DNA from 3 places in the Pseudoalteromonas sp. SG41-1 genome. Region 1 is predicted to be linked to each of the others. Evidence: predicted binding sites of a transcription regulator. Region 1 holds the regulator's gene; each other region holds the start of a gene.
The links. Region 1 encodes sigma-54, which starts transcription at its own class of promoters, with help from an activator protein. Its sites were predicted from a motif close to GTTGGCACGNNNNTNGNNT; they were not measured.

Region 1 (10,492 bases):
GCACTGGGCCATCAGATAACCCTTTTAAGAACTGCTGAACTAGGGCCGATTCATGATTACGCATTTCATCCGGTGTACCGCTACCAATAACGCCTTGATCGGCAATAATGATAACGTGATCGGCAATACTCATTACTTCTGTTACATCGTGAGTTACGATTAATGATGATAACCCAAGCACTTGATTAAGCGACTTAATCAACTTAACCAACACTCCCATGGAGATAGGGTCTTGGCCTGCAAATGGCTCATCATACATAATTAATTCAGGATCAAGCGCGATTGAACGCGCTAATGCAGCACGACGTGCCATACCACCTGACAGCTCAGAAGGCATTAGATCTTGTGCGCCACGCAAGCCAACAGCTTGTAATTTCATTAGCACCACAAGGCGAATTAAATCTTCACTTAGACGAGTGTGCTCACGCAGCGGAAAAGCGATATTGTCAAACACTGACATATCGGTAAATAATGCGCCGCTTTGAAACAACATACTCATTTTGGTTCGCGCCGCATAAAGCTCTTTGCGCGACATGGTAGGAATGTTATTACCTTCGAATAAAATAGTGCCGCTATCTGGTTTTAATTGGCCACCAATTAAACGCAACATGGTGGTTTTACCAATTCCGCTTGGCCCCATAATTGCCGTAATTTTTCCTTTAGGGACACTAAAGCTCATATTTTTATATATACAGCGATTGCCCCTAGAAAAGCTTACATCCTTGATTTCTACTATTGGTTGCGACAAGTCGCTCTCCATTACTATTTTCACTAGTTCACCTATTTTAAGCGTTTTTACACCAAGATGGAAAAAACAAATCGTAAAATTTTGTAATATTCTATGTAATAGCGCTGCAAAGCTTACAGCCGTTGGCTTAACCGTCGCTTAAATAATTTTTCTCAGTCCAAATCTGTCCATAATCTAACAAGCTTCGCAGATTCTTTTATTTATACTTTCAGGTTGGCTTTTGTTACTATTTGCAGCCATCTCATTTTGAATAATTGGCGTAACGTAATGGTGACTTCTTTTGTCATTTTAATTCTCGGATTTGCAGCTCTCGTTTGGAGTGCAGATCGCTTTGTATATGGTGCTGCGGCACTGGCAAAAAATTTCGGTGTTCCTACTCTTATTGTTGGTTTAACAGTTGTTGCTATGGGCTCGTCAGCCCCTGAAATGATGGTCTCAGCATCAGCTGCGCTTGCAGGTAAAACTGACACTGCCGTGGGTAATGCCGTTGGCTCAAATATCACTAATATTTTACTTGTTTTAGGTATTACCGCGCTATTGCGCCCACTATCAGTATCATCAATGACATTAAAACGCGAAATGCCGCTTGTGCTGCTAGTGTCAATCGCCGCCTGGTATATATTTTCGGATAACTACTTTTCATTTGCTGAGGGCGTTGCATTAATCATAGGCTTTGTAGTCTTTATTGCGGGCTTAGTTATTATTTCTATTCGCGCTAAAAACCAAGCTGATGACCCATTTGTAAGTGAAGCCTGTGAAGACGTACCAGATAACGTGCCCACCAAATCGGCTTTATTTTGGTTAATTATTGGTATGATATTACTGCCTGTGAGCTCACATTTTTTAGTTGGCTCAGCAGTTGATATAGCCAAATACTTTGGCCTAAGTGATTTAGTAATAGGGTTAACCATTATTGCTATTGGCACCAGTCTGCCTGAGCTGGCAGCCTGTATTGCTGGGGTATTAAAAAACGAAGATGATTTAGCACTGGGTAATATTGTTGGCTCAAATATCTTTAACATTTTAGCTGTGTTGCCACTGGCTGGGATTATCAACCCTTCAATTATTGACCCTTCAGCTGCAAACCGTGATGCCTTAATTATGATTGGTGCCACCATAGCCCTTATAGCTATGTCCTTGAGCTTTAAAGGTACAAGACGCATTAATAGAGTTGAAGGTGGCCTGTTATTGGTCGCATTTTTAGCATATCAGAGTTATATTTTTAGCCAAGTTGCTTAATGCTACCCACAAAATGGATAACACAATGACGCAGTTAAATTTTATTGAACAAGGTAAGCGGGTGCTAGAAATAGAGCGCCAAGCACTGCTTGATATAACCCAATATCTAGACGAAAACTTTAATCAAGCTTGCCAATTGATGTATCAATGTCACGGAAGGATCATAGTAGTCGGTATGGGGAAATCTGGGCATATTGGTAATAAAATTGCTGCAACACTGGCAAGCACTGGCACGCCTGCGTTTTTTGTCCATCCGGGTGAAGCAAGTCATGGTGATTTAGGGATGATCACTCGTGATGACGTGGTTATGCTTATTTCTAACTCAGGCGAAACCAGCGAAGTACTGAATATTATTCCGGTTATTAAACGTATTGGCGCAAAAATGATCGCCATGACAGGTAACCCTGAATCATCAATGGCAAATTGGGCTGATGCTCATGTATGCATCAAAGTAAGTCAAGAGGCCTGCCCATTAGGACTCGCCCCGACTGCGAGCACGACTGCAACGCTTGCGATGGGTGATGCAATAGCCGTTGCTCTGTTAGAAACCCGAGGCTTTACTGCAGATGACTTTGCGCTATCGCATCCTGGGGGAAGTTTAGGCAAACGTTTACTATTGTGTTTAAAAGATATTATGCACAGTGGCCCAGCAACGCCTATGATCAATGACAAGCAATGTATCAAAGATGCATTAATCGAAATGTCGGCCAAGGGCTTAGGTATGACGGCCATTGTTGATGACACAGGGCAACTTGCAGGGCTTTTTACTGACGGTGATTTACGCCGAATTTTAGAGCAACGAATAGATATTCATAGCACTTTGATCAGCACTGTCATGACCCGCTCTTGCACTACAGCAACCGCGGATATGCTTGCCGCCGAGGCACTCAATATTATGGAGAATAAGCGTATCAATGGCTTAATTGTAGTTGATGATAAACACCACCCTATTGGTGCTCTTAATATGCAAGATTTGCTCAAAGCAGGAGTTTTATAATGCAGTTTGCTGACTTATATCAGCCACTTTCAGATGATGCGAGCGAGCGAGCACAAAAAATCAAACTCCTGATCTGTGATATCGATGGGGTGTTTTCAGATGGCCGCATTTATCTTGGCAATCAAGGTGAAGAACTCAAAGCGTTTAATACTAAAGATGGTTTTGGTATCAAAGCACTGATCAATAGCGGTTTTGAAGTTGCCGTGATCACCGGTCGTCATTCACAGATAGTTCAGCAACGGATGACTAGCCTGACAGTACCGCATATTTACCAAGGTCAAGAAAACAAGTTGCAAGCTTATCAACAGCTCAAAGATAAATTGCAGTTAAGCGATGAACAAATCGCTTACATAGGCGATGACGGACCTGACTTGCCGGTAATGGAATTAGTTGGTTTTGCGGTGGCAGTAAATGATGCTCACCCTTTGATCAAGCGAGTTTCACATTATACAACCATGCTCCCTGGTGGTTTTGGAGCGGTGCGTGAACTCACTGATTTATTAATGCTCGAAAATGGTAAATCATTAACTAGCGAAGGCACAAGCTCATGAATAGTGCGCGTTTAATATTATGCGTATTATTTGTCGGCTGTATGGTATGGCTGTGGTATCCGTATTTTTATCAAAGCACTGCCATAAAACAAAACCAAGAAGATATAATAGCAAAACCTGATTATACTGCGGTGGCATTAAAACAAACCGCGTTTGATGAACAAGGTAAAATTAGCCACAAAGTAACAGCTGCAAAAATGGAACTTTACCAACAGTTAGGGTTTACTTACTTTGAACAACCTATTTTTACACTCTATAATCAACAGCAAACGTGGCAAATTAATGCCGATGAAGCCACCCTATATGAAAATCATCAATTAATTTTAGAAGGTAATGTGGTTGCTAAAAACCTGACCAATAATGCCATGATTGAACATATAAACGCAGATAATATTCAGGTTGATATTGAACTACAAACCATGAGTTCAGAACAACCAGTTGAATTAATCGGACCAAATTTAAAGATCACTGGGCGCGGCCTCCATGCCGACTTAAAAGCCGAAGTGGTAGAACTAATTAACCATACGCGAACCATATATTATGACCAATAAATTTGCTCACTTGCTTGTGATACCAAGCTTACTCATTGCCTTTGCAAGCTTTGCTGAAAATACGGCACCACCTGCGGATCAAGTCTCTATCAGTGCTGAAAAGCAGCTTGCCCAACTGAAAGATAATATCGGTATTTTTGAAAAAAATGTTGAAATCATTCATGGTAACCGCCGTATCAAAGCGGATCGACTTGAAGTCCATAAGCGCGAAGATTTAGGCAATAACAAACAATTGCTTGTTGCAACTGGTAACCCTGCTTACTTTGAAGAAAAACAAACTGATGGCACAATAATGAGCGCCAGTGCTGATGAAGTCCGTTACGATGTCGCCAAGCGCTATTTAACGTTAATTGGTAATGCACAAGTCACTCAAGCAGGTCAAAAAATTAATGCCAAAAGCATTACCTATGATATGGACCAACAGCTGATCAGTGCTGAAAAAGGCGCAAGCTCAAACGATCGCGTACACACTATTTTGGTACCTGTTGACAGTAAAAAAGACAAACCTAAAGGGCAGCCATGAGTATATTAAAAGCTGAATTTTTAGCAAAAAGCTATAAAGGTCGCCAAGTTGTAAAAAGCGTGGGTTTAGAAGTTAGCGCAGGCAGCATTGTTGGCTTACTGGGTCCTAATGGCGCAGGTAAAACCACCACTTTTTATATGATTGTGGGTTTAGTACCTAGCGACAAAGGTAAAATAAGTATTGATGATAATGACATCACTTTACTCCCAATGCACAGTCGCGCACGGTTAGGGATTGGCTACTTACCACAAGAATCATCCATCTTTCGTAAGTTAACTGTTTATCAAAACCTGATGGCTATTTTAGAAACTCGTAAAGAGCTGAATAAACAAGCCAGAGAAGAAGCACTAGACAGCTTACTTGATGAGTTTAGCATTCAACATATTCGCGACAGCCAAGGTATGGCATTATCTGGTGGTGAACGTCGTCGAGTTGAAATTGCACGCGCTTTAGCCGCAAATCCAAAATTTATCTTACTTGATGAGCCTTTTGCTGGCGTTGATCCTATTTCAGTGTTAGATATAAAGAAGATTATTGAACACCTTAAAAACCGTGGTATTGGCGTACTTATTACCGACCACAATGTACGAGAAACCCTTGATGTTTGTGAAAAAGCCTACATAGTTTCTCATGGGGAGTTAATTGCATCAGGTACCCCTGAGCATGTACTTGCCGACCAAACAGTCCGCGATGTTTACCTGGGCGAGCAATTTAGGCTATAAAGCCACGCTCGGCTAAGTATCTGCTAGACTTAACGATGATAACAATAAAAGGATTGTTAGAGATACATGAGGCAATCACTCCAGCTGCGCATGGGCCAGCAACTTACAATGACACCACAGCTGCAACAAGCAATTCGCTTATTGCAACTCAGTACATTGGATCTCCAGCAAGAAATTCAAGAAGCACTCGACAGCAATCCATTGTTAGAGCTAGAAGAGCATGAATATTCAGACGACACGGCTGGTAAAAACGAACAAAAACAAGACAACGATGACTTAACCGTTAGTGCATCAGCAGACGACAAGCCCAGCGAATATGAACAAGAAAGTAGCGAAGCATTAAGCAAAGAGACTTTAAGTGACGAAATGGCTATGGACGTCACCTGGGACGAATACATGAGTGCTGCGCCAAATACGTCATCCGGCCCAATGCCTGAAGATGAGTCAATTTATCAAGGTGCTTCAACTGAAACCCTGCACGAATATCTGATGTGGCAATTACAGCTCACACCTTTTAGTCCAACCGATGAAGCTATTGCCATTGCGATTGTTGAAGCTGTTGACGATTCAGGTATTTTAACCTTGAGCTGCGAAGACATCGCAGAGAGCTTAAATCAAGGTAATAACGAAGAAGAAATCGAACTAGACGAAGTGCAAGCAGTGTTAAAACGCATTCAGTTATTTGACCCTGTTGGTATTGCTGCGCGCAGCCTACAAGAATGTTTATGTATTCAATTAAATCAATTTGATCCTGCAACTCCTTGGATTAGCGAGACTAAAATGATTTTAACTGATCATATCGATTTATTAGCTAGTCGTGACTATCGCACTTTGATGAAAAAGACTAAGCTTAAAGAAGATGAGCTGAAAGAAGTAATGACACTGATCCACAGCCTTAATCCAAAGCCTGCGGATACTATAGTACGCGAAGAATCAGAGTATGTTATACCTGATGTTTCGGTGAAAAAAATTAAAGGTCGCTGGGTGGTTGAACTTAATCCAGACAGCATGCCAAAAATTAGAGTGAACAGCCAATATGCGGCAATGTCACGCTCAGTAAAATCAAGCACTGACAGCCAATTTATACGTTCGCATTTGCAAGAAGCTAAATGGTTTATTAAAAGCCTAGAAAGTCGTAACGAGACGTTACTCAAAGTAACTAACTGCATTGTAAAACAACAGCAGGGATTCTTTGAGCATGGCCCTGAAGCAATGCGACCTATGGTACTAAACGACGTTGCTGAAATGGTTGAGATGCACGAATCAACAATATCTCGCGTAACGACACAAAAGTACATGCATACCCCCCGTGGTATTTTTGAGTTAAAGTATTTTTTCTCAAGTCATGTAAGCACTGAGAACGGCGGCGAATGCTCTTCGACAGCTATTCGAGCATTGATCAGAAAATTGATCAGTGCAGAAAACTCAGCGAAACCATTGAGTGATAGTAAGATTGCAGATATATTGGCAGAGCAAGGTATCAAAGTAGCTAGACGGACTATTGCAAAATACCGCGAGTCGCTGGCTATTCCACCGTCAAATCAACGTAAAAGTTTGATTTAAGGCGTAAAATCACAAGAGGAAAATGCTTATGCAACTAAATTTAACTGGTCGTCACGTAGAAATTACTGATTCATTAAGAGACTATGTAAACAATAAGTTTGCCAAGCTTGAAAGGCATTTTGATCATATCAATAATGTCCATGTTATTCTTGATGTAGAAAAACTAAGCCAAAAAGCAGAGGCCACATTACATGTCAGTGGCGCTGAATTATTTGCCTCGACTGAGCACCAAGACATGTATGCAGCTATTGACGGACTAATCGATAAACTTGATCGTCAAGTAATTAAACACAAAGAGAAGCACGCTCGACACTAACACTATGAAATTAAGCTCACTTATTTGTCAGGACTGCAGTAAAGCTGCGGTCCTTTTTAATAGCAAAAAACGGATCATTGAATTTATAAGCCAATTGGCTCATGAACAGCTCCCTCAGCTATCACAACAAGAAATCCTCAACGCACTACTATCGAGAGAGAAACTAGGTAGTACCGGTATTGGTCGTGGTATTGCTATCCCTCATGGCCGTATGAGTGGTGTTGAAAACCCGCTAGCAATAATTTTAGTGAGTGAATCACCGGTTGATTTTGATGCGATTGATAATCGCCCAGTTGATATATTTGTAGCCCTCATCGTACCAGATGGTGACAGCCAACTTCATTTGAAGACGTTAGCCACAATTGCTGATAAACTCAATAACAAAGATTTTTGTAAACAACTACGTAGCGCAAAAACAGACCAAGATTTGTATCATGTAATTGCAGCTCAGTCGTAGTCATACCAATTGTATTGTATTGAATTAGAGAGTAATTATTGCAACAGGAAAATAGCTCTAGAACAAGGTGGAAATTATGAGATATAGTTGTTCTATATAAATAATTTTAAACAAAGTTAGTGGGTTATTTAACAAGCAAGAATGAGCATGTTTTTAATAAAATTGGTATTAAATGAAGGAGAATTTACATGGAGTTAATCATCATCAGTGGGCGTTCTGGCTCAGGTAAATCTGTTGCTTTACGTGTAGTAGAAGATCTTGGCTATTATTGTGTAGATAATATTCCAGTTAACTTATTACCGTCATTAGTACGCAGTGTCTCTGATAATTACGACAAAATAGCCGTCAGTATCGATGTTCGTAATTTACCGAAAGAGCAGGAAGAATTTAACGACATTCTTGAATACTTGCCTGGTTTTGCAAATCCGACGCTATTTTATTTAGACAGTGATGATCAAACCCTGATCAAACGCTTTTCTGAAACCCGCCGCTTACACCCATTATCTTTGGATTCTTTGCCACTGGATTTAGCCATCAAGCAAGAAAAAGTGTTGCTTGATGTATTAACTACTCGTGCTGATTTCATGCTTGATACCACAGATCTCAGTGTCCACCAGCTTGCTGAGTCAATCCGTGAAAAGATTTTAGGGAAAAAAGATAAAAAACTAATCATCACCTTTGAATCATTTGGTTTTAAGCATGGTATTCCAAAAGAAGCCGATTATGTATTTGATGCACGTTTTTTACCTAATCCACACTGGGAGCCTGAGTTAAAACCGCTCACAGGCCTGGATCAACCAGTAAAAGATTATTTAGCCAGTCACAGTATCGTGCAAAAATTCACTTGGCAGATCCAAACCTTTGTACAAACTTGGTTACCGCACTTAGAACGTAATAACCGCAGTTACTTAACAATTGCTATTGGTTGCACCGGTGGTCAACATCGCTCAGTTTATCTAGCGCAAACTATAGGTGAAAGCTTCTCGATGAGCCACAGTAATGTGAAAATTCGCCATCGTGAACAAGAATAACAACTCACGTTTACAGTAAGGAATGTTGATGCGCTTAGAAGATACATTTTTAATAAAAAACAAACTCGGTTTACATGCTCGCGCAGCCAGCGTATTAGCGCAATTAGCTGTGCAGTTTGATGCCAGCATCACACTTCATCAAGATGACAAACAAGCCGCAGGCGACAGCGTACTGGGCTTAATGCTATTAGAAAGTAGCCAAGGCAAAGAAGTTAAAGTTGTATGTGAGGGCCCGGACGCTGAACCTGCTCTTGCAGCAATTGGTGAGTTGATCGCACAACGCTTTAACGAACAAGAATAGCTCGTAGTCAGTACCACTAAATTGCGTTAAACTGAATAAAGTCGTTAATTAAACAGACCAAGCGCGTTAATTATCGACAACAGTTACCCTACCTATCAAGTGTATTAATTTTTTAAGGACGCCAATGCCAGAAGCTTTTGAACAAGATTACCCACTACAACAACTAAAACAAGTGACCAAGTCACTTAACAGTGGTCAATTTGTTCAAGTAAGGCGTATGTTGGCAAAAACAGCTCCGTGTGACACCGCATTATTACTCGAGTCATCCCCGCATAAGATTCGTACCTTATTATGGCAACTGGTTGATCCAGATGTACAAGGTGACGTACTTGAAGAACTCTCAGAAGATGTTCGTTTAGGGATCATTGCCCAAATGGAGCCGAAGCACATCGCTGCGGCAACTGAGGACATGAGTCACGATGATCTAGGGGAAGTACTACGTAGCCTACCTGATACCGTCTACAAAGACGTTGTTAGTGCCATGGACAGCCAAGATCGAGAACGTGCAACTCAAGCACTCTCTTATCAAGAGCGCTCTGCTGGCGCGCTGATGAACACAGATACAGTGACCATCCGCCCTGATGTCACTATCGACGTAGTACTGCGCTACTTACGTTTACGTGGTGAGCTACCAGAAGGTACCGATGATCTTTATGTTGTTGATAAACATAACTGCTTTATAGGTGCCATGTCGTTAACGACCTTGTTGACTAACTCGCCAGATAAAATCATTCGCGACTTAATGGATGAAGATTGTGAATCTATCCTCATTTCGATGGATGAAACCGATGTAGCACAACTGTTTGAACGTCATAACTGGATATCAGCACCAGTGGTTGATGATAATGACCATCTACTTGGCCGTATCACCATCGATGATATCGTTGACGTTATCCGTGAAGACGCCGAGCATAGCTTATTAAGCCTAGCCGGTCTTGATGATGAAGAAGATACCTTTGCCCCAGTGTTAAAAAGTTCGAAAAAGCGCTCAATTTGGCTTGGCGTTAACTTGTTAACCGCGCTACTTGCTGCGATTGTGGCAAGCTTCTTTGAAAACACTTTAGCAATTTTACCTATTCTAGCAGTACTCAACGGTATAGTGCCATCCATGGGTGGTGTTGCGGGCAGCCAAACATTAACACTCGTAATACGTGGTATTGCAGTGGGTCATATCAACCAAACTAACCAACGCTTTTTACTGATCAAAGAGCTTGCAATCGGCGCAATAAACGGAATTGTTTGGTCTATTTTAATTGCCGGTGTTGTTGCTATTTGGCAATGGGACTTTAAGCTTGGCGGCGTACTCGCCTTTGCCATGTTTATGAACTTAGTAGCCGCAGGTATCGCCGGTGCCAGTATTCCGCTGCTATTGAAAAAAATGAAAATTGATCCTGCATTAGCTGGCAGCGTGGTACTGACAACCGTAACCGATATTGTAGGTATATTCGCCTTCCTAGGCACTGCGACATGGTTGTTGGTGTAGATAGAAATAG
Region 2 (10,492 bases), on a different contig from region 1:
CATAGCGTCACCCGTTGCCACTGAATCACCTTCAGCAACAAGAATTTCAGCAATAGTACCGGTGTGGGTTGCACGAATTTCAGTTTCCATTTTCATCGCTTCCATGATGATCACTACATCGCCTTCATTTACCGTTTGACCCGCTTTCACCTTGATTTTAAAGATGTTACCAGCAAGTGGAGCGTTAAGTGTTTCGCCGGAAGCAACTGACGCCGATTGTGGAATATGCTCACTATCTTTAAGTGTTACTTCTTTAAGCTCACCGCCTTGTGCAACCACTACATCATAAACTTTACCATCTACTTTTACGCTGTACTGCTCTGCTTTTACTGTGTTGCTGTTACTTTTTTTATTGCTAACTGGTTGTTCTTTATTAGCAGATTCAGCACTTGGTACAGCTTCGAAAGCATCTGGGTTATTACGATTTTTAATGAATTTCAACCCAATTTGTGGGAATAATGCATACGTTAAAACGTCATCAATCTGCTCATCCGCTAAGCTTAAGCCTTGCTCTTTTGCTTCTTTTAATAACTCAGCTTGGAGTATTTCTAGTTCTGGTTGCAATAAATCAGCTGGGCGGCAAGTAATGACTTCTGCGCCATTAAGTACGCGCTCTTGTAATTCTTTATTCATCGGCGCAGGAGTTACGCCATACTCACCTTTTAGCACTCCGGCAGTTTCTTTGGTGATAGTTTTATAACGCTCGCCCGTCAATACATTTAATACTGCTTGTGTACCAACAATTTGTGATGTTGGTGTAACTAACGGTAAATAACCTAAGTCTTCACGTACACGTGGGATCTCAAGTAATACTTCATTCAATTTATCCGCAGCACCTTGCTCTTTAAGCTGGTTTTCCATATTAGTTAACATGCCACCAGGCACTTGCGCTAATAAAATACGGCCATCAACACCTTTTAAGCTGCCTTCAAACGCGGCATATTTTTTACGAACATCGCGGAAATAAGCAGCAATCTCTTCGAGTTGATTTAAATCCAGCTCAGTATCACGTTCAGTACCTTCAACAATCGATACAATCGTTTCAGTTGCGCTGTGTCCGTAAGTCATACTCATTGATGAAATTGCGGTATCAAGCATATCAATACCTGCATCAATCGCTTTTTGGTAAGTAGCAGTACTTAAACCTGTTGTGGCATGACACTGCATTGCAATTGGGATAGAGACTGTTTCTTTTAACGCTTTGATTAACTCTTCTGCATCGTATGGTTTAAGCAAACCAGCCATATCTTTAATACAAATTGAATGACAGCCTAACTCTTCAAGCTGCTTGGCAAGCGTTAACCACATATCAAGTGTATGAACCGGGCTTACTGTGTACGAAATTGTACCTTGTGCATGTGCGCCAACTTTAATCGCAGCTTTAATAGCCGTTTCAAGATTACGAACATCGTTCATCGCATCAAAAATACGAAACACATCAACACCATTTTTGTGCGCTCGCTCTACAAATTTTTCAACAACATCATCTGCATAATGACGATAGCCTAAAAGGTTTTGACCACGTAATAACATTTGCTGTTTAGTATTTGGCATAGCTTTTTTAAGAGCACGAATACGCTCCCAAGGATCTTCACCCAAATAACGAATGCATGAATCAAAAGTAGCCCCACCCCATGATTCGATCGACCAGTAACCTGCATCATCTAATTTTTGTGCAATCGGTAGCATGTCATCCAAACGCATACGCGTTGCTAATAATGATTGATGCGCGTCTCTAAGTACTAATTCTGTTAATTTTAATTTAGCCACAAGTCATCCCTTATAGTTTTTGTTTATTTTTGTACTGAGCTATGGCAGCACTTATCGCAGCGATGTGTTCACTTGGTACACCGGGTGCTTTGATCGATGGTGTGCGCGTTGGCATTACAACCGGCTGTTCAAAGCGGCTCGCTAATTTAGACATAGCGGTAATTGCTGCAATCAACAACGAAAGAAAAACGAAAACTCCCACCATCCCAGTGAGCATTAAGTTTGCTGCAGTAGCAAGTAATTGACCTATATCCATTCTGCCCCCCCCCTGAGTATTCTTACCCACCCGAAAGATAGGTAAAAAATCACTTTATTTAAATATTTATGCAATAATCATATCAAAGAAACAGACCAAGTCCAACACTTTGTAAATTGGTAAAACCAATTAATATAAAGCTAACATATCTTCAGCAAAGTTAACACACTGCTTTTTACTATAATTTAATAGGATATAGATGATAAAAATACTGAATATAGCTATAACTTATAAGTGAAATCTAATCTGCACCTTAATAACTTACCAACCGAACTACTCAACAACTGTTAAATTAATGAAAAAGCACTCAACATGAAATTGGTCTTACCAAAAAATCATACTGAAATATTTATTTTTCAGGACGCCGAGTATAAGTTACAGATAAAGCTGTAAATAATTCCCACCTAATTCATGAAAATAAATAAAATAAACACTATCCTATTGATAATAAAGGATTTAAATACATGGCATGTAACTGGCATTATTTACTCTGAACAAATTAACAAACCAAGGAGACGACAATGTTACGCTGGACAATTACATTTTTAGTTATTGCGCTTATTGCTGCAGTGTTAGGTTTTGGTGGTATCGCAGGTGCCGCAGCAGGAATTGCTAAGATTATCTTTTTTATCTTTATTGTATTGTTAGTTATTTCACTCGTTTCAGGTGCGTTGCGCGGCAATGTCCCTAAGTGATAACAATTTATTTTAAATAACAACACATTTATTAATTTTACAAGGAATTACATTATGAAATCGACAACTATTAAAACTGCTGTGATCGCTTTATTCGCTAGTTTTTTTATCATGGGTTGTGAAGACAATCATGCAGAAGAGGCCGGTGAACGCATCGATGAAGCTGTAACCGACGTACAAAACAAAGTAGAAGACGCCTGTGAAGAAGTAAAAGAAGGCGTTAACGCTAAAGAAACTAACTGTTAATCCAGTTAGATACAAATAATAAAAAACGACTCTTTTGAGTCGTTTTTTGCATTTTAAGAGAAGTTAAAATTAAGCTCTCGCTTCTAGCATTAGTCGCTTCATGTCACGTACTGCTTTATCTAATCCATCTATGGCTGCACGCGCTATAATTGCGTGACCAATGTTTAGTTCGTAAATCTCTTTCATAGCAGCAATCGGTTTCACGTTATGATAATGAAGACCGTGGCCGGCGTTTACTATCAAACCCAAACTTGCTGCATACTTTACACCTTGATGAATATGCTCAAGTTGTTTTTGTATCTCGGTATCAGTTTGCGCATCCGCATAAGCGCCAGTATGAATTTCAACATAAGGGGCATTACAGGCTTTAGCTGCATCTAGTTGTGCTTTGTCTGCATCGATAAATAACGATACTTTAATACCGGCGTCAGTTAATTTTGCTGTCGCGGCTTTAATCTTATCTAGATTACCAACAACGTCTAAACCGCCTTCGGTGGTCAACTCTTCGCGTTTTTCTGGTACTAAGCAAACATAAGCTGGCTTAACATCTAAAGCAATATCAATCATTTCATCTGTAACCGCTATTTCAAGGTTCATTCGTGTTTGGATTGTTTTAGCCATCACATACACGTCACGATCTTGAATGTGACGACGGTCTTCACGTAAATGAATAGTGATCCCATCAGCGCCAGCATGCTCAGCAACACTCGCAGCATGTGCTGGATCTGGGTAACTTGTACCCCGAGCTTGGCGTAAGGTAGCAATATGATCAACGTTTATACCCAAAAGAATATCTTTCATTTTTTTACCTGTAAAAATAACGGTTAAAAATACCGTATTAAGATTGTTGGTGAATACCCAAACTATTTGGATATAAACAGCTCGCGACTTTTTAATGGTTTTTTGCCTAATAAAGGCTTCATTAAATGACGACTTAATTGTTTTGCCATATATAACACATCCGGCGCACTAAAGTCATGAGCTGCAATTGCATTTAACTGCGCGCCAGAAAAGCCACTGCCTTGATTTTCTTGGGCAACAAAGCCGTATTCAGCAAAGTAACTATACGTTTGCTCTGCCGAAATTGGATCGCCTGCGGCATCAAAACTAAAGTCAACGCCATAGCCTAATAATTCTAATAATTGAAATTCATAAGAACGTAATACAGCTTGTAAGTTAGGGTGCTGGTTAAGCTGTTGTAGGTGAGTTTTATACAATTGATAGGCATGATCAATTGGTTCATTAATTGGTACAATGCGGTTGGTTAGTTCATTTAGATAAAACCCACAATAAAGCTGATCCCCAACTAGTGTGGATTGCGTGCCATGTAGTTCAAATCGTTGGATATATTTCAGGTCGTGTTTACCGGTATAATTTACCAGTAAAGCTTGGAAGGGTTGTAACTGAGCTTTGTATTTTGTTGCTTGGCGACCGCTAATTCGCGCCAGCATGCGCAACTGGCCAACGCCTTCTACTAACATATCAAGCATTACTTGTGAGTCACTAAAAGGACGTCGGTGTAATAAATATGCCGTGTAGAAGTCGCTATCCATAAATATCGCTTAGGCTATTAATCTTCACCATAGCCTAAACTGCGAAGTGCTCTCTCGTCGTCAGCCCAACCTGATTTAACCTTCACCCAAAGTTCTAAAAACACTTTATTATCAAGCATTTCTTCGAGATCTTTACGGGCTTCGCGGCCAATCACTTTAAGCTTTTCGCCTTTATTACCAATAACCATACGTTTTTGCGTTTCACGCTCAACTAAAATCAAGCCATTGATATGCCAAATGCCATTTTCTTGCCATTTAAACTGCTCAATTTCAACGGTAACTGAGTAAGGAAGCTCCTCACCCATAAAGCGCATCAACTTTTCACGGATCACTTCGGCTGCCATAAAGCGCATTGAACGATCTGTTACGTAATCTTCAGGGAAGTAAAATTCACACGGTGGTAAACGCTTAGTTACTTCATCTTTGATCAGGTTGATATTTTTACCTTGAGTCGCAGATACTGGCATAATGCCAACAAAATCAAACTTTTCGCCTAACCACTTCATATGCGGTAGCACAAGGTCACGGTCTTTTACTTGATCAATTTTGTTCATCACAAGTAATACTGGTTTGCCATTTTGCTTTACTTTGTTAAGCACCATTTCATCGTCAGCATTCCAATGAGTACCTTCAACAACAAAAATAACTAGCTCAACATCACCTAATGAACTTGAAGCAGCACGGTTCATTAAACGGTTAATGGCACGCTTTTCTTCAACATGCAGGCCTGGTGTATCAACATACACGGCTTGGTGCTTACCTACAGTATGAATACCCATAATACGGTGGCGTGTGGTTTGCGGTTTACGCGAGGTAATACTTACTTTCTGCTCAATAATTTCATTAAGCAAGGTAGATTTACCAACGTTTGGGCGGCCAACAATAGCGACCATGCCACAAAAAGTATCTAAATCACGCGTGTGCGGTTGGATCAATGTATCAAGATTCATTTTTAAGTATCTTCAACGCTTTTTCAGCGGCTTTTTGTTCAGCTTTACGACGAGAACTGCCAACTGAGATGATGCTATCCATACCTTCAACAATACATTCAACCGTGAACGTTTGATTGTGTGCCTGACCTTTAGTATCTACTACAGTATAGCCTGGCAAAGGTAATTTGCGGGCTTGTAAGTATTCTTGTAGTAATGTTTTAGGATCTTTTTGGTTTAAACCTGGCGAAATGGCATCAAGGCGAGATTCGTACCACGCCAAAATCAAGTCTCCACAAACATCAATGCCAGCATCTAAAAATACCGCACCAATAATTGCTTCAACCGCATCAGCTAAAGTTGATTCACGTCTAAAACCACCACTTTTAAGTTCACCCGGCCCTAAGCGTAAGTAATCACCTAGGCCAAACTCTAAACCAAATTCAGCTAAGGTTTGTCCACGCACAAGCGTTGAACGCATGCGGCTAAGATCGCCTTCACGCGCTTTGGGGAACTTACTATATAAAGCATTGGCAATGACAAAGCTTAAAATGGAATCGCCCAAAAACTCTAAGCGTTCATTGTGTTGTCCTTTATGGCTGCGATGGGTCATCGCCTGCTCAAGCAATACTTGATCAATAAAGGTATACCCTATTTTGCTATATAACTCTGTTACATTTTTTTTCATTGTTACTGAATATTACCTAGGCGTTCAAAACGAACACCAGTTGGAACCCAGCCTGGTAAAATGTCATCTGGGCCATTCTCAAATTCAAAACTCATCCATATAAAGACAGCTTTACCCACCAAGTTTTCTTTTGGCACAAAGCCCCATACGCGACTATCTTGGCTGTTATCGCGGTTATCACCCATCATAAAATAATGATCAGCCGGCACTACCCATTCATCAGAACGTGTACCCGGTTGTTGATAGTAACGCCCTTTCATTTCCAGCGCTTCAGGGTTAATTAAAATATTATGTTTTAGCGTAGTCAAATTTTCATCTAACCGGACTAAATCCATAGAGCCTTGCTTAAATTCATCGCGATTAATGATCTCCATATCAATTTTATTAAATTCATTACACAATAAGTCACCTTGCTGTGTTTGTCCTTGCTCGCAATTTGGCTGAATGTATAAACGCTTATCGCGGTAAACGATTTTATCACCCGGTAAACCAATCGCACGTTTAATATAATCAATACGTTCGTCTAATGGGTATTTAAATACCACAATATCACCACGTTCAGGCTCTGCAACATCAACTAATTGAGTGCGCCAAACAGGGTCTTTCACGCCATACGAATATTTCTGTACTAAGATAAAATCGCCAACTAATAGTGTCGGCATCATTGAACCTGATGGTATTTGAAACGGCTCGAATATAAACGATCTAAAAATCGTAATAGCCGCAATCATCGGAAAAATTGATTTTGCCGTTTCAGTAATCGTCGGTTCTGGCGCAATTAATGCTGCAGTTTCTTCATCAAGCTCGCCGCCAGCAGAGCTTTGCGCAAGATCTAAGCGTTGCTGCCTTTTTGGTGCAAACATAAAATGGTCAATTAACCAAATTAAGCCTGAGCCTAGAGTTAACAAAACTAAAAATATTGAAAAATAACCTGCCATGCATTAAATCCTTTATCTTACGTAATTTGGTTAAGAAACTTACTTACCAACTTTAAGAATCGCTAAAAATGCTTCTTGAGGCACTTCAACATTGCCTAGTTGCTTCATACGTTTTTTACCATCTTTTTGCTTTTGAAGTAGCTTTTTCTTACGACTCACGTCGCCACCATAACACTTCGCAATTACGTTTTTACGTAATTGCTTAACAGTGGTACGAGCAATAACATGCGCGCCAATTGCCGCTTGAATTGCTATATCAAACATTTGACGAGGGATAAGTTCTTTCAACGCATCAGCTAATTGACGACCACGCGATTGCGCGCTGTCTCTGTGAACAATAATCGCAAGCGCATCAACGCGCTCACCATTGATTAATATATCAACGCGCACCATGTCTGATGTTTGAAAGTGCTTAAAGTTATAATCCAGCGAGGCAAAACCACGACTGGTTGACTTTAACTTATCGAAAAAGTCCATCACCACTTCTGCCATTGGCAGTTCATAAGTAACAGCGACTTGCTTACCGTGATAGTTCATCTTAGTTTGCATACCACGCTTTTCAATACAAAGCGTAATAACGCTACCTAAGTACTCTTGTGGTACAAGAATATTAGCTTCAACAACGGGCTCACGAATTTCTAAAATATCGTTTACAGCAGGTAAATCAGATGGGTTATCAATCTGAATCGTACCCTCTTTAGTTACAACTTCATAAATTACCGTTGGTGCGGTGGTAATTAAGTCAATATCATATTCACGCTCTAAACGCTCTTGAATGATTTCCATGTGCAACATGCCCAAGAAACCACAGCGAAAGCCAAAGCCAAGTGCTGTTGAATTTTCTGGTTCGAAGAATAACGACGCATCATTTAAGCTAAGTTTATTAAGCGCATCACGGAAAGATTCATACTCATCCGAGGCAATTGGAAACATACCGGCATAAACTTGTGGTTTAATTTTTTGAAAGCCCGGTAAGCGCTCAGGTGCTGCATTTTTTTGATGGGTAATAGTGTCACCTACTGGCGCACCATGTATTTCTTTAATACCCGCAATAACAAAACCTACCTCACCAGTTCTTAAAATACCGGTGTTGGTTTGCTTTGGTGTAAAAACACCAACCTGATCTGCAGTGTGTATATGCTCGTTCGACATAATTTTTATCTTGTCGCCCGTTCTTAATTCACCGTGCTTAATACGCACCAGCGATACAACACCTTGATACGGGTCAAACCATGAGTCAATGATAAGCGCCTGTAGCGGTTTGTCTTTATCACCCACTGGTGGCGGTACGTCCTTAACAATCATTTCAAGAACTTCGGCAATACCCACACCTGTTTTAGCGCTACATTGCACGGCATCTAGGGCATCGATACCAATAATATCTTCAATTTCTTCGGCTACACGAAGTGGATCAGCTTGTGGTAAATCGATTTTGTTTAATACCGGAATTACTTCTAAATTCATTTCGATGGCAGTGTAACAATTCGCTAGAGTTTGCGCTTCAACACCTTGACCGGCATCAACAACTAATAATGCACCTTCACACGCTGCCAGCGAGCGCGATACTTCATAAGTAAAGTCAACGTGTCCCGGGGTGTCGATAAAGTTAAGTTGGTAAGTTTCACCGTCGTTGGCTTTATAATTTAGAGTTACACTTTGCGCTTTAATGGTGATACCACGCTCGCGCTCAATATCCATTGAATCCAATACTTGCTTTTGCATTTCGCGGTCTGTTAAACCACCACAAACTTGGATCAAACGATCTGAAAGGGTCGATTTACCGTGGTCAATATGGGCGATGATCGAAAAATTACGGATATGCTTCATAAACTGGATTCTAAACTTCTATTTTAATGGACTGAGTGTATAAAGCCGCAATTTTACATTTAATTGGCTTCAATCACCATCTATTTGAGTTAAAGGGAGGCTAATTGGGTGAATTTTTATTACTTTAACATCATGCTTTAGGCTTTTCACTCGGCTTTTAGCAATGCCAAAGCCAGTAAAACCACCACCTATAGCGGCAATGATTTGCAACCATTCAGGCACAGAAAAAACCTCAGCAGCCACTAACGCAAATACCAGACTTAATACCAAAGGCAACATATACACTACAAAAGCATGCTTTACCATGTGGCTATCATCCAGTGCTAGGGTTACTTTTTGCCCAACCACAACAGGGATTTCAAAGCGATAGGGGAAGGTTTTTTTAGCAGTGCCAAATAACTTACTAAATATTTGAGAACCACAACGGCCGTTGCACCCTTCACAGGCTTGCTTTTGTTGGGCTTCTAAATGCGCAGTGGCGCCTTGAATCGACACCACTGTAAGGGTTTGTTCTATCATTATCAGCTTATATTACAAGGGTCTTGCAACCGATTCAGCAATTGCTTTTGCAGTCATTGCTGGAATATTCCCCACCACTGACACATCAAAACTACCGCTATTATGCACATATACTGTCGTGGCACCGGATGACAATGCACCGCTTGGCCTGCGACCAGGTAATGGTCTTTGTACAAACACTGAAATTTCGACAAAACCATCTGAGTATAAATAATAATCCGTCAGTTCATTGTTCAAATCAAGCTTATGACGGTCTGATTTTAACAAACTAAACCCCTCCGGTAACCAGCCTATTTGCCAATTATTACTTTCTGTACTTGCTTCTTGTTGAGTAATTGCCGCTGCTGGTAATGGCGTTGGAAACTTACGATTTAGCATTTCAAGTAATAACGCAGCGGGCTCTTCGGTTACACTAATATGAGTTAACTGTAGTTGTTCTAACATCTCACCGGCATGATTAACATAAGCAGATTTTAGTAATAGCGATGACTCTGCATCAAGCCACAGCCAATAATTAAACTTATATTCGTCTTTTGATTCGATACGCACAAGCTGGGCAGCACGTCCTGCAATACGGCCTTTACCACCGAGCACAAAATCGTAATGTTGGCTTAAACGCTCAACATCTTTGAATAACACTTCTGGGATTGGGCCTGCTATAGAATCAGTATCTATTGAATAAGGTTCAGACTGTGGCTCAAAATAAGTAACTTGATCATCAATACGAACCATTTCAAGGCCTGCGCCATTGAGTAAGCTCAAATGCTCGAGTTCTGTATTACCTTGTTTTGCATGCAACCAACGATATGGTTCCATTGTCTTCCCTTTGACGACCACAAATGATGCGTCAAAGTTACGATTATGAACGGCGTCAGCCATTTTGAGCAGAAGCTCTTTTGCGGGGTTTTCGTCGTCAGCAAAGGCTGGAGCCATTAATACCAACGACAAAATAAAAGTAATTACTTTCATTTAATTAGTTTTTTTCCTCTTCGGCTTGCGCCTCAGTGTGAGCTTTTTCTAATGAATATGCAACTCGTGCTTGGCGTTGATGTTCTAATACTAACGCGCCAA
Region 3 (10,492 bases), on a different contig from region 1:
ATTCATTCAATAATCGATATGTTTCACCACGACCAACTTGATTGTCGATCATGGTCATATGCTCTGTACGCTCACGTACATAACCAACTGTATTTATATTGGCAATGTTTTTACTGGTCGTTTGTAGCAATTCTGAATTAGCGCGAACGCCTGAATTTGCAATGTCTAATAAATTAAACGACATCTTAATTTACTCCTTGGCGAACCAATGTTGTCGCCAGTGTTTTAAGTTCTGTACGATTAAGTACTTGCTTAATTTTTTCGGCATAATTGGGGTCTGTGGCATAACCGGCTTTTTGTAAAGAGTCTAAAAAAGCGGCCGGTTTTGCGGTATTTTGTAATGCTTCTTGGTAGCGTGGGTTTTCCGTTAAAAACTGCACAAAGTCATTCACGCTGTCTTTAATCGAATCATATGCTCTAAAGCTGGCTTGTCTTTTTACTGGTGTACCTTGCTCAAATTCGAGTGTCATTTTATTGGCTTTCTCACCCTGCCAGCTTCTATCTGATTTGATATTGAATAAGTTAAAGCTGCTGTTGCCATCACTTTTATTAATAATATGCTTACCCCAACCAGTCTCAAGAGCTGCTTGTGCAACCATCACAGCAGGGTTCAAACCAATTTTTTCAGCTGCTGTTTTTGCATGCTCCCAAACACTACTAATAAAATCTTCTGCATTTTCAAACTGAAGTTTTTGCGCTGTTGATGGGCTGCTATTAACAGCCTTGGTGTCAGCCGTGTTTTCAGTATTCGTACCTGTTGCACGTTGATCACTGGTAAAATCATCAACAGTACGCAGCACTGAACTAGGGGTAAAGTTTTTTCCATCAGGAGAAAGTTGTTGCACTATGAGATCGGCTAAACCCAATGACCCTTTTGAAGATAAATCAACTGATAACTGTTGATCATGCATTTCTTCAAAAAACTTTACACCACTGGAATTAAAAGGACTGTCTTCGTCTTCAAACGCTTCATTTGCTTTACGCATACTTTTAAGAAGCATCTGCGTAAAAATAGATTCAAATTGTGCCGCTGCTTTTTTTAGCGCTTCTTTCGATGCTTCAGGCGAGGCACCACTTTTTAAGGCATCTTGACGTAACGTATTAAGATTGCCTAAATCAAAGAAGTTTTGTTTATCGAGATGATTAGTATCCATCAGCAATTTGACACAGTGATTAATAATATTATTAACAATGCAATAATTGAGCCAATGCGAGTTTGCGAGTTTGCGAAGGTATAAAAGCGTTGATTAATTATGCAAGTCAAGCCCCCCTAAATGCGAGTTAACGCAAACTTAGGGGGTCAATATGGTTAAATAACCACGAGTTGACCGCTGATGGCCCCCGCTTCTTTTAATGCTTCTAGTATTGCCATTAAGTCACCGGGCGCTGCGCCGACTTCGTTAATTGCCCGTACTAAATCGTCAAGACTAACACCTGGGTTGAATACAAAGGCTCGAGAATCATCTTCGTTAACATCAATAATACTTTGATTAGTAACGACCGTTTCCCCTTCACTTAATGCGTTAGGCTGAGATACATTTTGCTGTTCCGCAATCGTAACAGTCAAGCCACCATGGGTAATTGCCGCCGCTTGTAACTTTACATTTTTACCGATCACTATGGTACCAGTACGTGAATTAACGATAATTTTTGCCGAAGTATCCGCTGGTTTAAACTCTAAATTTTCAAGCGTAGATAAATAAGCAACACGCTGCGACGCATCACGCGGTGCAATAACACGTATTGAAGCGGCATCAAGTGCATGTGCACTGTCTGGGCCGATAAGTTCATTAATAGTTTGCTCTAAACGTTTAGCGGTAGTGAAATCTGGACGATTTAAATTAAAGGTTATGTAATCACCTTGCATAAAAGGACTTTTAATTGCCCGTTCAACCGTTGCGCCATTAGGAATACGCCCTACCGTAGGCGTGTTCATTACGATCTTACTACCATCGGCTCCTTCAACACCTAATCCACCAACAATTAAGCTACCTTGTGCGATAGCATAAGTATTCCCATCAACCCCTTTTAGAAAGGTTTGTAGTAATGTTCCGCCACGTAAGCTACCCGCACTACCTATTGACGATACAGTAATATCGATTGTCTGCCCTGGCTTCCTAAATGCAGGTAACTCAGCATGCACAGCAACCGCAGCTACATTTTTGATTTTGGGTTTTAAATTCGATGCCATGGTAATACCAAAACTATTTAGCATGGCTTTAAAGCTTTGTTCAGTAAAACGACTTTGCTCACCGGTGCCAGGTAAACCAACCACGAGACCATAACCAACCAGCTGGTTTGAGCGAACGCCTTCAACCATTGAGACATCTTTAATACGTTCAGCGCTTGCACTAAAGTGCCAACTTAATAAACATATACACAGCAACGCTTTCAAGCTATTCATATCAACATCCTTTAAAAAGGGAACAGAGAGCTGGTGAAGAATCGAGTTAACCACCCTGCCGTTTGAGTCTCTTGCATTTGCCCTTTACCAGAATATTGAATCCGAGCATTCGCGATTCTATTAGAGGTCACAGTATTATCTGCAGTAACATCTTGTGGGCGCACAAGTCCTTCCAGACGAATAAATTCTTCGCCGGTGTTTAAAGTCAGCCATTTTTCACCACGGATCACTAAATTACCATTAGGTAATACACGCATAACATTCACGGAAATATCACCAAATAAACTATTAGATTGGTTTGACTTAGTATCACCTTTGAATTTTGCACCGCTGCCCACACCAAACTGAATACTATCACCACCAATATTAACCGGTAGTCCGCCTAACCCAATGACAGGGTCTAAGCTGGCATCACTTTGTTTATCCGTTTCAGTTTTAGCTGCTTTTGATGATTGCGTCGATTCTTGCAGCTTAACTGTAATAATATCTCCAGTACGTAAGGCTTTTTTATCTGAATATAAATCATTTGATAAATTACTATCAAACAATGAGCCTGTCGGCACGATTTGCTCTGCGGCAGGCTCTGGATACATGGGAGCATAGTATGGATCATCTTGAACCACGCTGTGGTTTTGAGTTGTCATACAACCACTCAATATAAATGCACCCGTTAAGACTATAGATAAATTACGCATAACTTTGCTCCGAATTAATTAAAGTTGCTGACTGATATAACTCATCATTTCATCAACCGCTGAAATCACTTTTGAATTCATTTCATAGATCCGTTGAGTTTCAATCAGGTTAACTAATTCTTCAGTTACATTTACGTTAGAGGTTTCAAGTGCACCTTGCACAACAGTGCCTAATCCTTCTAGGCCAGGGTTACCTTGCACAGGTGCGCCACTGACTGCCGTTTCGGTATATAAGTTTTGACCTACCGGCTCTAGACCTGATGGATTGATAAAATCACTGATCGTTAACTGACCTATTACCACATTCTCTGGCTGCCCTGAGATACGTACTGATACCTCTCCATCTTGCGATACAGTAATGGACTGTGCGTCATCAGGTACATTCATTTCTGGCTGTACGGGAAAACCAGCGCCGGCAGTAACAATACGGCCGTCTTCATCCGTGGTAAATTGACCATTTCGAGAGTAAGCGATATTGCCATCAGGCTGTAAAACTTCAAAAAAACCGGGCCCTGATATCATCCAATCCAATGAATTTTCGGTGGTTAACATATTGCCTTGAGAAAAGTTTTTCTGATTAGCAACCACTTTGGTACCAGCACCAAGCATTAAACCTGAGGGCATTTCAGTATCTTGTGATGAACGTCCACCCGGCTGATTAATATTTTGATAAAGTAAATCTTCAAACACAGCACGGCTTTTCTTATAACCAACGGTACTGGCATTGGCTAAATTATTTGAGATAACCGAAATGTCAGTTTGTTGGGCATCAAGCCCCGTTTTACTTATCCACAATGCAGGATTCATATTAATATCCTCTCAATAAAGTTAAACAATACGCAGCAATTGAGTTTGACGTTCGTCAATTTCTTCAGCCGTTTTCATTAACTTAACTTGTAATTCAAATTGGCGTTGATGGTTTATCATATCCACCATCTCGTGTACCGGATTCACATTTGACATTTCCAAAGTGCCACTCATCACTTTCACATCATTAGAGATGTCACAAAATCCACATATATCATTATCCAGTAATTCAGGCTTTGGCCGAAATAAGCCATCATTACCTTTTTCAAGCTCTGAATTATTTGCCTTGATCACCTTCAAACGATCAACAACTTCTAAAAAGTTAGCTGGAGCTCCTTGCGGGCGAACTTGGATAGAGCCATCTTCACTAAATTCAATTTTCTCCACTGGCAATGGCAAAATAATTGGTCCACCTTCGCCAATAACTTGACGCCCGTGACTGGTGATCAAAGCGCCGTCAGGAGTGATATTCAACGTACCGACTTTTGTATATGCCTCATTACCTGAAGCATCTTGCACCGTAAGCCATCCTTTATCGCTCATAGCAATATCTAGATCACGTCCAGTCTCAACAATACCGCCGGAAGTCATATTGGAACCAGGCCGCTCTTGCATGGTAAATACACGTGTCGGCAGGCCTTCGCCAAAAGCTTGCATCGAACGCGCTTGTGCGAAGTCAGCTTTAAAGCCTGTGGTATTGGCATTTGCTAAATTATTTGCTTTAAGCTCTAGGCCCCGCAAACTTTGCTTAGCTCCAGACGCTGCAATGTAGACCATCTTGTCCATAACATCGACTCACGTTAAAAATCTATAACATGACAAATGCAAGATAAGTGCCACAATAAACTGACGTGATAAGTTACAAAAAATAATCAATCGCAAATAAAAAAGGCTGCTAATAAATAGCAGCCTAGGTGTCGGATTATAAAAAATATTAGAACGAGATTAGCGGATCTGCAAAATAGCTTGCTGTAGTGTTGAATTCACTTCAAGCGCACGTGAGTTTGCTTGGAAGTTACGCTGTGCACTGATCAAATCTACGAGTTCATTCGTTAAATTCACGTTTGATTGCTCAAGCGCTGTAGAGTTAATGGAACCTAAAGTACCAGAACCTGGTTCGCCAGCGATTGGCTCACCAGACGTCAAACTTTTTTTCCAACCTGTATCACCAGCTTGTTGTAAGCCTTGTGAGTTAGAAAAGCGCACCATGGCTACTTGTCCTAAGAATGAGGTATCTCCATTACTGTATGAAGCGACAATCTTACCATCACTACCAATATCAATACCGGCTAAACGTCCAACAGTAGCACCATCTTGCTCAAGTGCTTTAACTTCAAAACGACTAGCATATTGAGTCGGGACTTTATTATCGGTGGCCGCTTCATCGCGCCAATTAACAGTAACATTTTCAGGGAAGCTGGCACCATTTGTTAATAAATCAGATAGCCCTACTGCCGCACCAGCACCGCTTGGAATTGCTAATGGATTGAATGTGTTATCTGTATTCGCGACACCATCTGTGTTTAATGGCTTACCACTAGAATCAAACTGAAAGGTTGATAATGGTGTGTAAGGAGGAGCAGTCTCTTGAACACCTGCAGGGCTAAATGGCTTTTCATCTAAGGTCGCATAAGTTTGCCACTCATTGTCATTACCCGTTACTGTAGAATTTGTTTTAACAAAGAAAAACTGTAAAACATGCGGCTCACCTAACGAGTCGTATACTGTTGTTGATGTTGAGCTATTATATGATGCGCTCGTTGTAGGATCAAAAGTAGTTATTGACGGCGAGGTTGCACGCGAGTCTAAGTTAAACGACGAGTAAACATTCGTCGTAGCTCGCGGTGATCCTGATGAATCAGGGATCTGTAACGCTGATGACGTGCTTAAACTTACCGATGTTGTATCACCTGTAGCTTCATCAACAGGAAAACCCTGCAAGTAATTGCCTTTAGCATCAACAATAAAGTTATCTTTATTAAGTTTAAATGCGCCTGCACGCGAATAAGTAAAATCTTGTGCCCCTAAATCTTGGCTCATGGCAAAGTAACCTTCACCTGTGATAGCTAAATCTAATGAGTTTTGAGTGAACTTTAGTGAACCTTGGTGAAACTGTTGTGCCACCATAGTTGTCTGTACACCATCACCATTTTTTGTCTTGCCTGAACTAAATACCGAAGATGCGTATACATCAGCAAATTCAGCACGTGACTCTTTAAAGCCTACCGTATTTACGTTAGCAATATTATTTGCTGTTACATCTAAGTCTTTTTGTGCGGCAGCAATGCCAGTTAATGCAATATTGAAGCTCATAATTCACCTCTAATCTGTCAATGTTTAGCCTGTGGCTAACTAATAATTAAAATTTTTACGCGATTTCTGCAACGTCAGCTAGCCTAACCGCACCTTCTTTAGTATTTATAATAATGCCGTTTGCACCATTAATATTAACACTCTCGATATTCTTAAAAGTAGCTATAGGTAAAGCCGTGTACTCACCATTTAACTGCCCTTCAGCTTTAATTTTATATTCACCTGGTGGTAAACGTTCTTTATTATCATTCATGCCGTCCCACTCGAAACGGACAGCGCCCGCTGATTGCGCACCTAAATCAATACTACGCACCAACTGACCAGATGAATCTTCAATTCGTAGAAATAAGTTTTCTACAGGCTCTTCTGCAACCACGGTTCCTTTAGCGCTACCAACATCGTTTAGGTCTAATGTATTAGACTCTAGTAATGCTTGTTTACCCACTAAAGTCGATGCTTGTAGTGCTGAGTTAGATGTCATCGATGCGGCTAATGACTGAAAATTACTATTAAGGTTTGAGATACCTTCAGCCATGGTGAAACTTGTCATCTGCGCGATCATTTGATCATTGTCAGCTGGTTTGCTGGGATCTTGAAACGACAGTTGCTGTGTTAACAATGAGAAGAAATCTTCTTGGGTTAACGCATCACTTTTCTTATCACTGCTAACCTGTTTGTCTTGCCACTTAATCGAATCTAAATAAGTTGACGATGTGCTGCTGATATCGTTACTCATAATCTTTCCTCAATTACCGCTGCCCAAGCAACAGTGTTTTACTTAACATTTGCTTCGCTGCATCAGCAACTTGCACATTGGTTTGATAAGAGCGTGAGGCAGAAATCATATTAGCCATTTCTTCAACGACATTAACGTTAGGTTTGTAGATATAACCGTTTTCATCCGCACTAGGATGATTAGGGTTATATTCAATTTGTAATGGTTTATTACTCTCTACAATACCTAACACTTTAACGCCAACAGACGACCCCTGAACATTACCGCTTGATTCTGATGCTTTCATCAGTTCAGCTGCAAAAACAGGGTGGCGCGCCCGGTAAGTTTTGTCTTGGCTTGAGCTAATGCTATTAGCATTTGAAATATTACTCGCGGTTGTGTTCAAACGCACATTTTGCGCACTCATACCACTACCTGAAATATCAAAAACGTTATATAAACTCATGCTTAGGCTCCTTGACTACCGAGGGCTTTTTTAAGGCCTTTAATTTTACTACTCATAAATTGCAGGCTTGCCTGATACTCTAATGAGTTCTTTGTATACAAGTTTCGTTCCACTTGTATGTCAACCGAGTTGCCATCACCTGTATCTGCTTGATTTGGCGAGCGAAACATTTCACTATTACCAACATAACGACTGCCACCGGCAATGTGGTTTGGGTTAGTTGTTACCATGTTATTGCCGCCTTGTTGGTGGCTTTTTGCCGCTTTCAATGCTGAGGCAAAGTCGATGTCTTTCGCTTTATAGCCCGGCGTATCAGCATTAGCGATATTGGTTGCTAATAACTCAGCACGTTGCGAACGGATCAACATTGCATGAGGATGAACCCCAAATGCTTTATCAAAACTGATAGCCATAACCATCTCCAAAAAATTGACTTAAGATGATTAATGCAAAAGTTGAGCCAATTAGGTTGATGTTTTATGGTTCGTTTAATCATTTGATTTAAAAAGAAAAACGATGTGGAGCCACATCGTTTTATAGTATTCAAGATTCGGTTTTACCACCGATGAGATTTGAGTAACTTGTGTTTTAGCGCGTTAAATACGCTGGTAAGCTATTTCTTTTGATAAATAATACCTGGATTACAGCGTACCATGTCAAATTCGTCACTTAACCCTGACATAGACTCTGATGCGCCTAAAAATAAATACCCTTTAGGATTTAGTGCTTGAGCAAACTGAGCAATAATTTTAGCTTTAACCTCTGGTGCGAAATAAATCAGCACGTTGCGGCAAAAAATAATATCAAACTTGCCCATTAGCGCGTATGAATCTAATAAGTTAAGATGTCTAAAACTCACTAATTTTTTTATTGAGTCGTTTACTTGCGCCATGCCGTTGCCACTATCTTTAAAGAACTTTTTCCTGCGCTCTACCGACAGCCCTCTAGCTAGAGCAAGGGAGTCATATTCTGCATGCTTACACATATCTAACATAGTATTAGAAATATCAGTGCCGATTATCTGCGCGCCCATTTTTAATACACCCGGCTGTTTAGCTTGAAACTCAGCAACCGACATAGCAATAGAATATGGCTCTTGTCCCGATGAACTTGCCGCAGACCAAATTTTCAACGGACGACGTAACTCTTTATGTTCCGGAAATAACTTACTTTGCAATAGTTCAAACGGGTATTGATCCCGAAACCATAAAGTTTCATTGGTCGTCATAGCATCAACGACTGCGGCACGTAACTGCCGCTCATGCGGACTCAGTGTTTTACTAACCAATTGTGACAATGATTCAACATTAAAACGAACCATTAGCGGAGCAAGCCTGCTTTTGACTAAATAAAGCTTATTATCTCCCAGAACAATGCCACATTGTTGCTCTAAAAAAGAGCGAAACTGATCGTACTCGCTTTGCTGTAAATGCTTATTTTCCAAAGTAACACCGCCTTTTCAAATTAGTCACAATGAACCCATTTTTTCACTGCTGTAGCTAACTCATCCGGATTGAACTTAGCTATAAAGTCATCAGCACCCACTTTTTCAATCATCGCTTGATTGAATACACCACTGAGCGATGTATGTAAAATAACATGTAAGGGGGCTAACTTTGGATCTGCTTTTATTTCAGCGGTTAGGGTATAACCATCCATTTCTGGCATTTCAACATCAGAAATCAACAATCCTACTCGCTCGGTAATATCATGCTTACAATCAAGTGCAGCAATCTCACGAAGGCGTATTAATGCTTCTTTACCATTTTTAGCCAGCTCTGTTTGCACGCCTAACGGCTCTAATGCACGTTTGACTTGATTACGAGCAACGGCAGAGTCATCGGCAATAAACACAATGCGCTCACCTAAGTCTTTTTGAATTTCACCATCATTAGCTATTGCAGCACTGACTTCGGTATTCACCGGGCAAATTTCGTTTAATATTTTTTCTACATCAAGAATTTCGACTAACTCGTTTTCAATTTCTGTCACTGCAGTTAAATATGAATATCTGCCAGCCCCTGACGGTGGCGGCATTATTTTTTCCCAATTCATATTAACAATTCGCTCAACGCCACCAACCAAAAACCCTTGTACGGAACGGTTATATTCAGCAATGATTATAAAACTATCTTTAATATTTTCGATCGCAGGACCACCCACGGCCATCGATAAATCGATAACAGAAATAGTTTGCCCGCGTATATGTGCGACACCTCTTATATACGCATTTGACTTTGGCATGTTTGTCAAAGGAGGGCATTGCAGTACTTCTCTCACTTTAAACACATTGATGCCAAAGCGCTGCCGCCCTCTTAGCTTGAATAATAATAATTCAAGACGGTTTTGCCCAACCAATTGAGTGCGTTGGTTAACTGAGTCTAAAATGCCTGCCATTTCAATCTCCTGAAGAAAGCGAATAAGAACGGAACAATAATTGCTTTCTTTCTGTAAAGCTACATAACTACACGGGAGCGTCTGTTTATTGACGCTAAATATTTATACCCTGTTTTCAACCATAAGCATAGTCGAAACATTATGAGTTTGTTAAAAAAAAGCCGAAGATACAGTGTTTTTTATTTTCTTGCTAGCTTATGCCTAGTAACTCCACTGTATGCGCAAACATATAGCAAAGAACAATTGCAAGAACTTGCTGTATCTCATGTCTATGATCAACTAGACCCTAATACTGCCGATGATAAGGAACTCAACGCCTTAACATTGGATAGCCGGATCCCAGATCGTGGCTGTAACAGCGACCTTGCATTTAATATTCCTACTGAGCCGCCATTTAATCGCCAAATAACCGTACAAATAAAATGTGATGACCTAAATGGTTGGAGTCAATATGTTCATGTACGTATGATTGAACTATCCCCTGTGATTATAGCCACTGAAAATTTAAGTCGGGGTGAAGTTATCGAACCCCATCATTTACGTTTGATTATGAAACCAAAACATTTCGTAAGAGCACAGTACTTACAAGATGAAGAACTGTTGATTGGTAGCCGCAGCAAACGCAATATCCGCAGTGGTTACCCTGTTGCTTTAAATCAAATCTGTATGGTCTGCAAAGGGGATAATGTCACTAT

Region 2: the regulator sigma-54 is predicted to act here: its motif matches at 2,490-2,508, upstream of H5203_RS10305 (DUF1328 family protein).
Region 3: the regulator sigma-54 is predicted to act here: its motif matches at 4,729-4,747, upstream of H5203_RS05255 (flagellar basal body rod protein FlgF).

Annotation. Positions count from the first base shown of each region.
Region 1 covers NZ_JACJFL010000063.1:9,610-20,101, forward strand. The annotation lists gene mlaF (phospholipid ABC transporter ATP-binding protein MlaF) at 1-760, opposite strand, end outside; gene H5203_RS20835 (calcium/sodium antiporter) at 1,016-1,987, shown strand; gene H5203_RS20840 (KpsF/GutQ family sugar-phosphate isomerase) at 2,013-2,984, shown strand; gene kdsC (3-deoxy-manno-octulosonate-8-phosphatase KdsC) at 2,984-3,535, shown strand; gene lptC (LPS export ABC transporter periplasmic protein LptC) at 3,532-4,086, shown strand; gene lptA (lipopolysaccharide transport periplasmic protein LptA) at 4,076-4,609, shown strand; gene lptB (LPS export ABC transporter ATP-binding protein) at 4,606-5,331, shown strand; gene H5203_RS20865 (RNA polymerase factor sigma-54) at 5,398-6,894, shown strand; gene hpf (ribosome hibernation promoting factor) at 6,923-7,210, shown strand; gene ptsN (PTS IIA-like nitrogen regulatory protein PtsN) at 7,215-7,667, shown strand; gene rapZ (RNase adapter RapZ) at 7,856-8,698, shown strand; gene H5203_RS20885 (HPr family phosphocarrier protein) at 8,727-8,999, shown strand; gene mgtE (magnesium transporter) at 9,124-10,482, shown strand.
Region 2 covers NZ_JACJFL010000014.1:43,344-53,835, forward strand. The annotation lists gene oadA (sodium-extruding oxaloacetate decarboxylase subunit alpha) at 1-1,770, opposite strand, end outside; gene H5203_RS10300 (OadG family protein) at 1,781-2,026, opposite strand; gene H5203_RS10305 (DUF1328 family protein) at 2,548-2,721, shown strand; gene H5203_RS10310 (hypothetical protein) at 2,776-2,967, shown strand; gene pdxJ (pyridoxine 5'-phosphate synthase) at 3,037-3,768, opposite strand; gene recO (DNA repair protein RecO) at 3,831-4,520, opposite strand; gene era (GTPase Era) at 4,538-5,470, opposite strand; gene rnc (ribonuclease III) at 5,460-6,137, opposite strand; gene lepB (signal peptidase I) at 6,140-7,075, opposite strand; gene lepA (translation elongation factor 4) at 7,115-8,902, opposite strand; gene H5203_RS10345 (SoxR reducing system RseC family protein) at 8,972-9,421, opposite strand; gene H5203_RS10350 (MucB/RseB C-terminal domain-containing protein) at 9,434-10,390, opposite strand; gene H5203_RS10355 (sigma-E factor negative regulatory protein) at 10,395-10,492, opposite strand, start outside.
Region 3 covers NZ_JACJFL010000005.1:11,992-22,483, reverse strand. The annotation lists gene flgK (flagellar hook-associated protein FlgK) at 1-184, opposite strand, end outside; gene flgJ (flagellar assembly peptidoglycan hydrolase FlgJ) at 186-1,154, opposite strand; gene H5203_RS05270 (flagellar basal body P-ring protein FlgI) at 1,310-2,404, opposite strand; gene flgH (flagellar basal body L-ring protein FlgH) at 2,416-3,099, opposite strand; gene flgG (flagellar basal-body rod protein FlgG) at 3,118-3,906, opposite strand; gene H5203_RS05255 (flagellar basal body rod protein FlgF) at 3,928-4,692, opposite strand; gene flgE (flagellar hook protein FlgE) at 4,852-6,219, opposite strand; gene H5203_RS05245 (flagellar hook assembly protein FlgD) at 6,275-6,955, opposite strand; gene flgC (flagellar basal body rod protein FlgC) at 6,969-7,400, opposite strand; gene flgB (flagellar basal body rod protein FlgB) at 7,403-7,813, opposite strand; gene H5203_RS05230 (protein-glutamate O-methyltransferase CheR) at 8,014-8,844, opposite strand; gene H5203_RS05225 (chemotaxis protein) at 8,865-9,797, opposite strand; gene flgA (flagellar basal body P-ring formation chaperone FlgA) at 9,939-10,492, shown strand, end outside.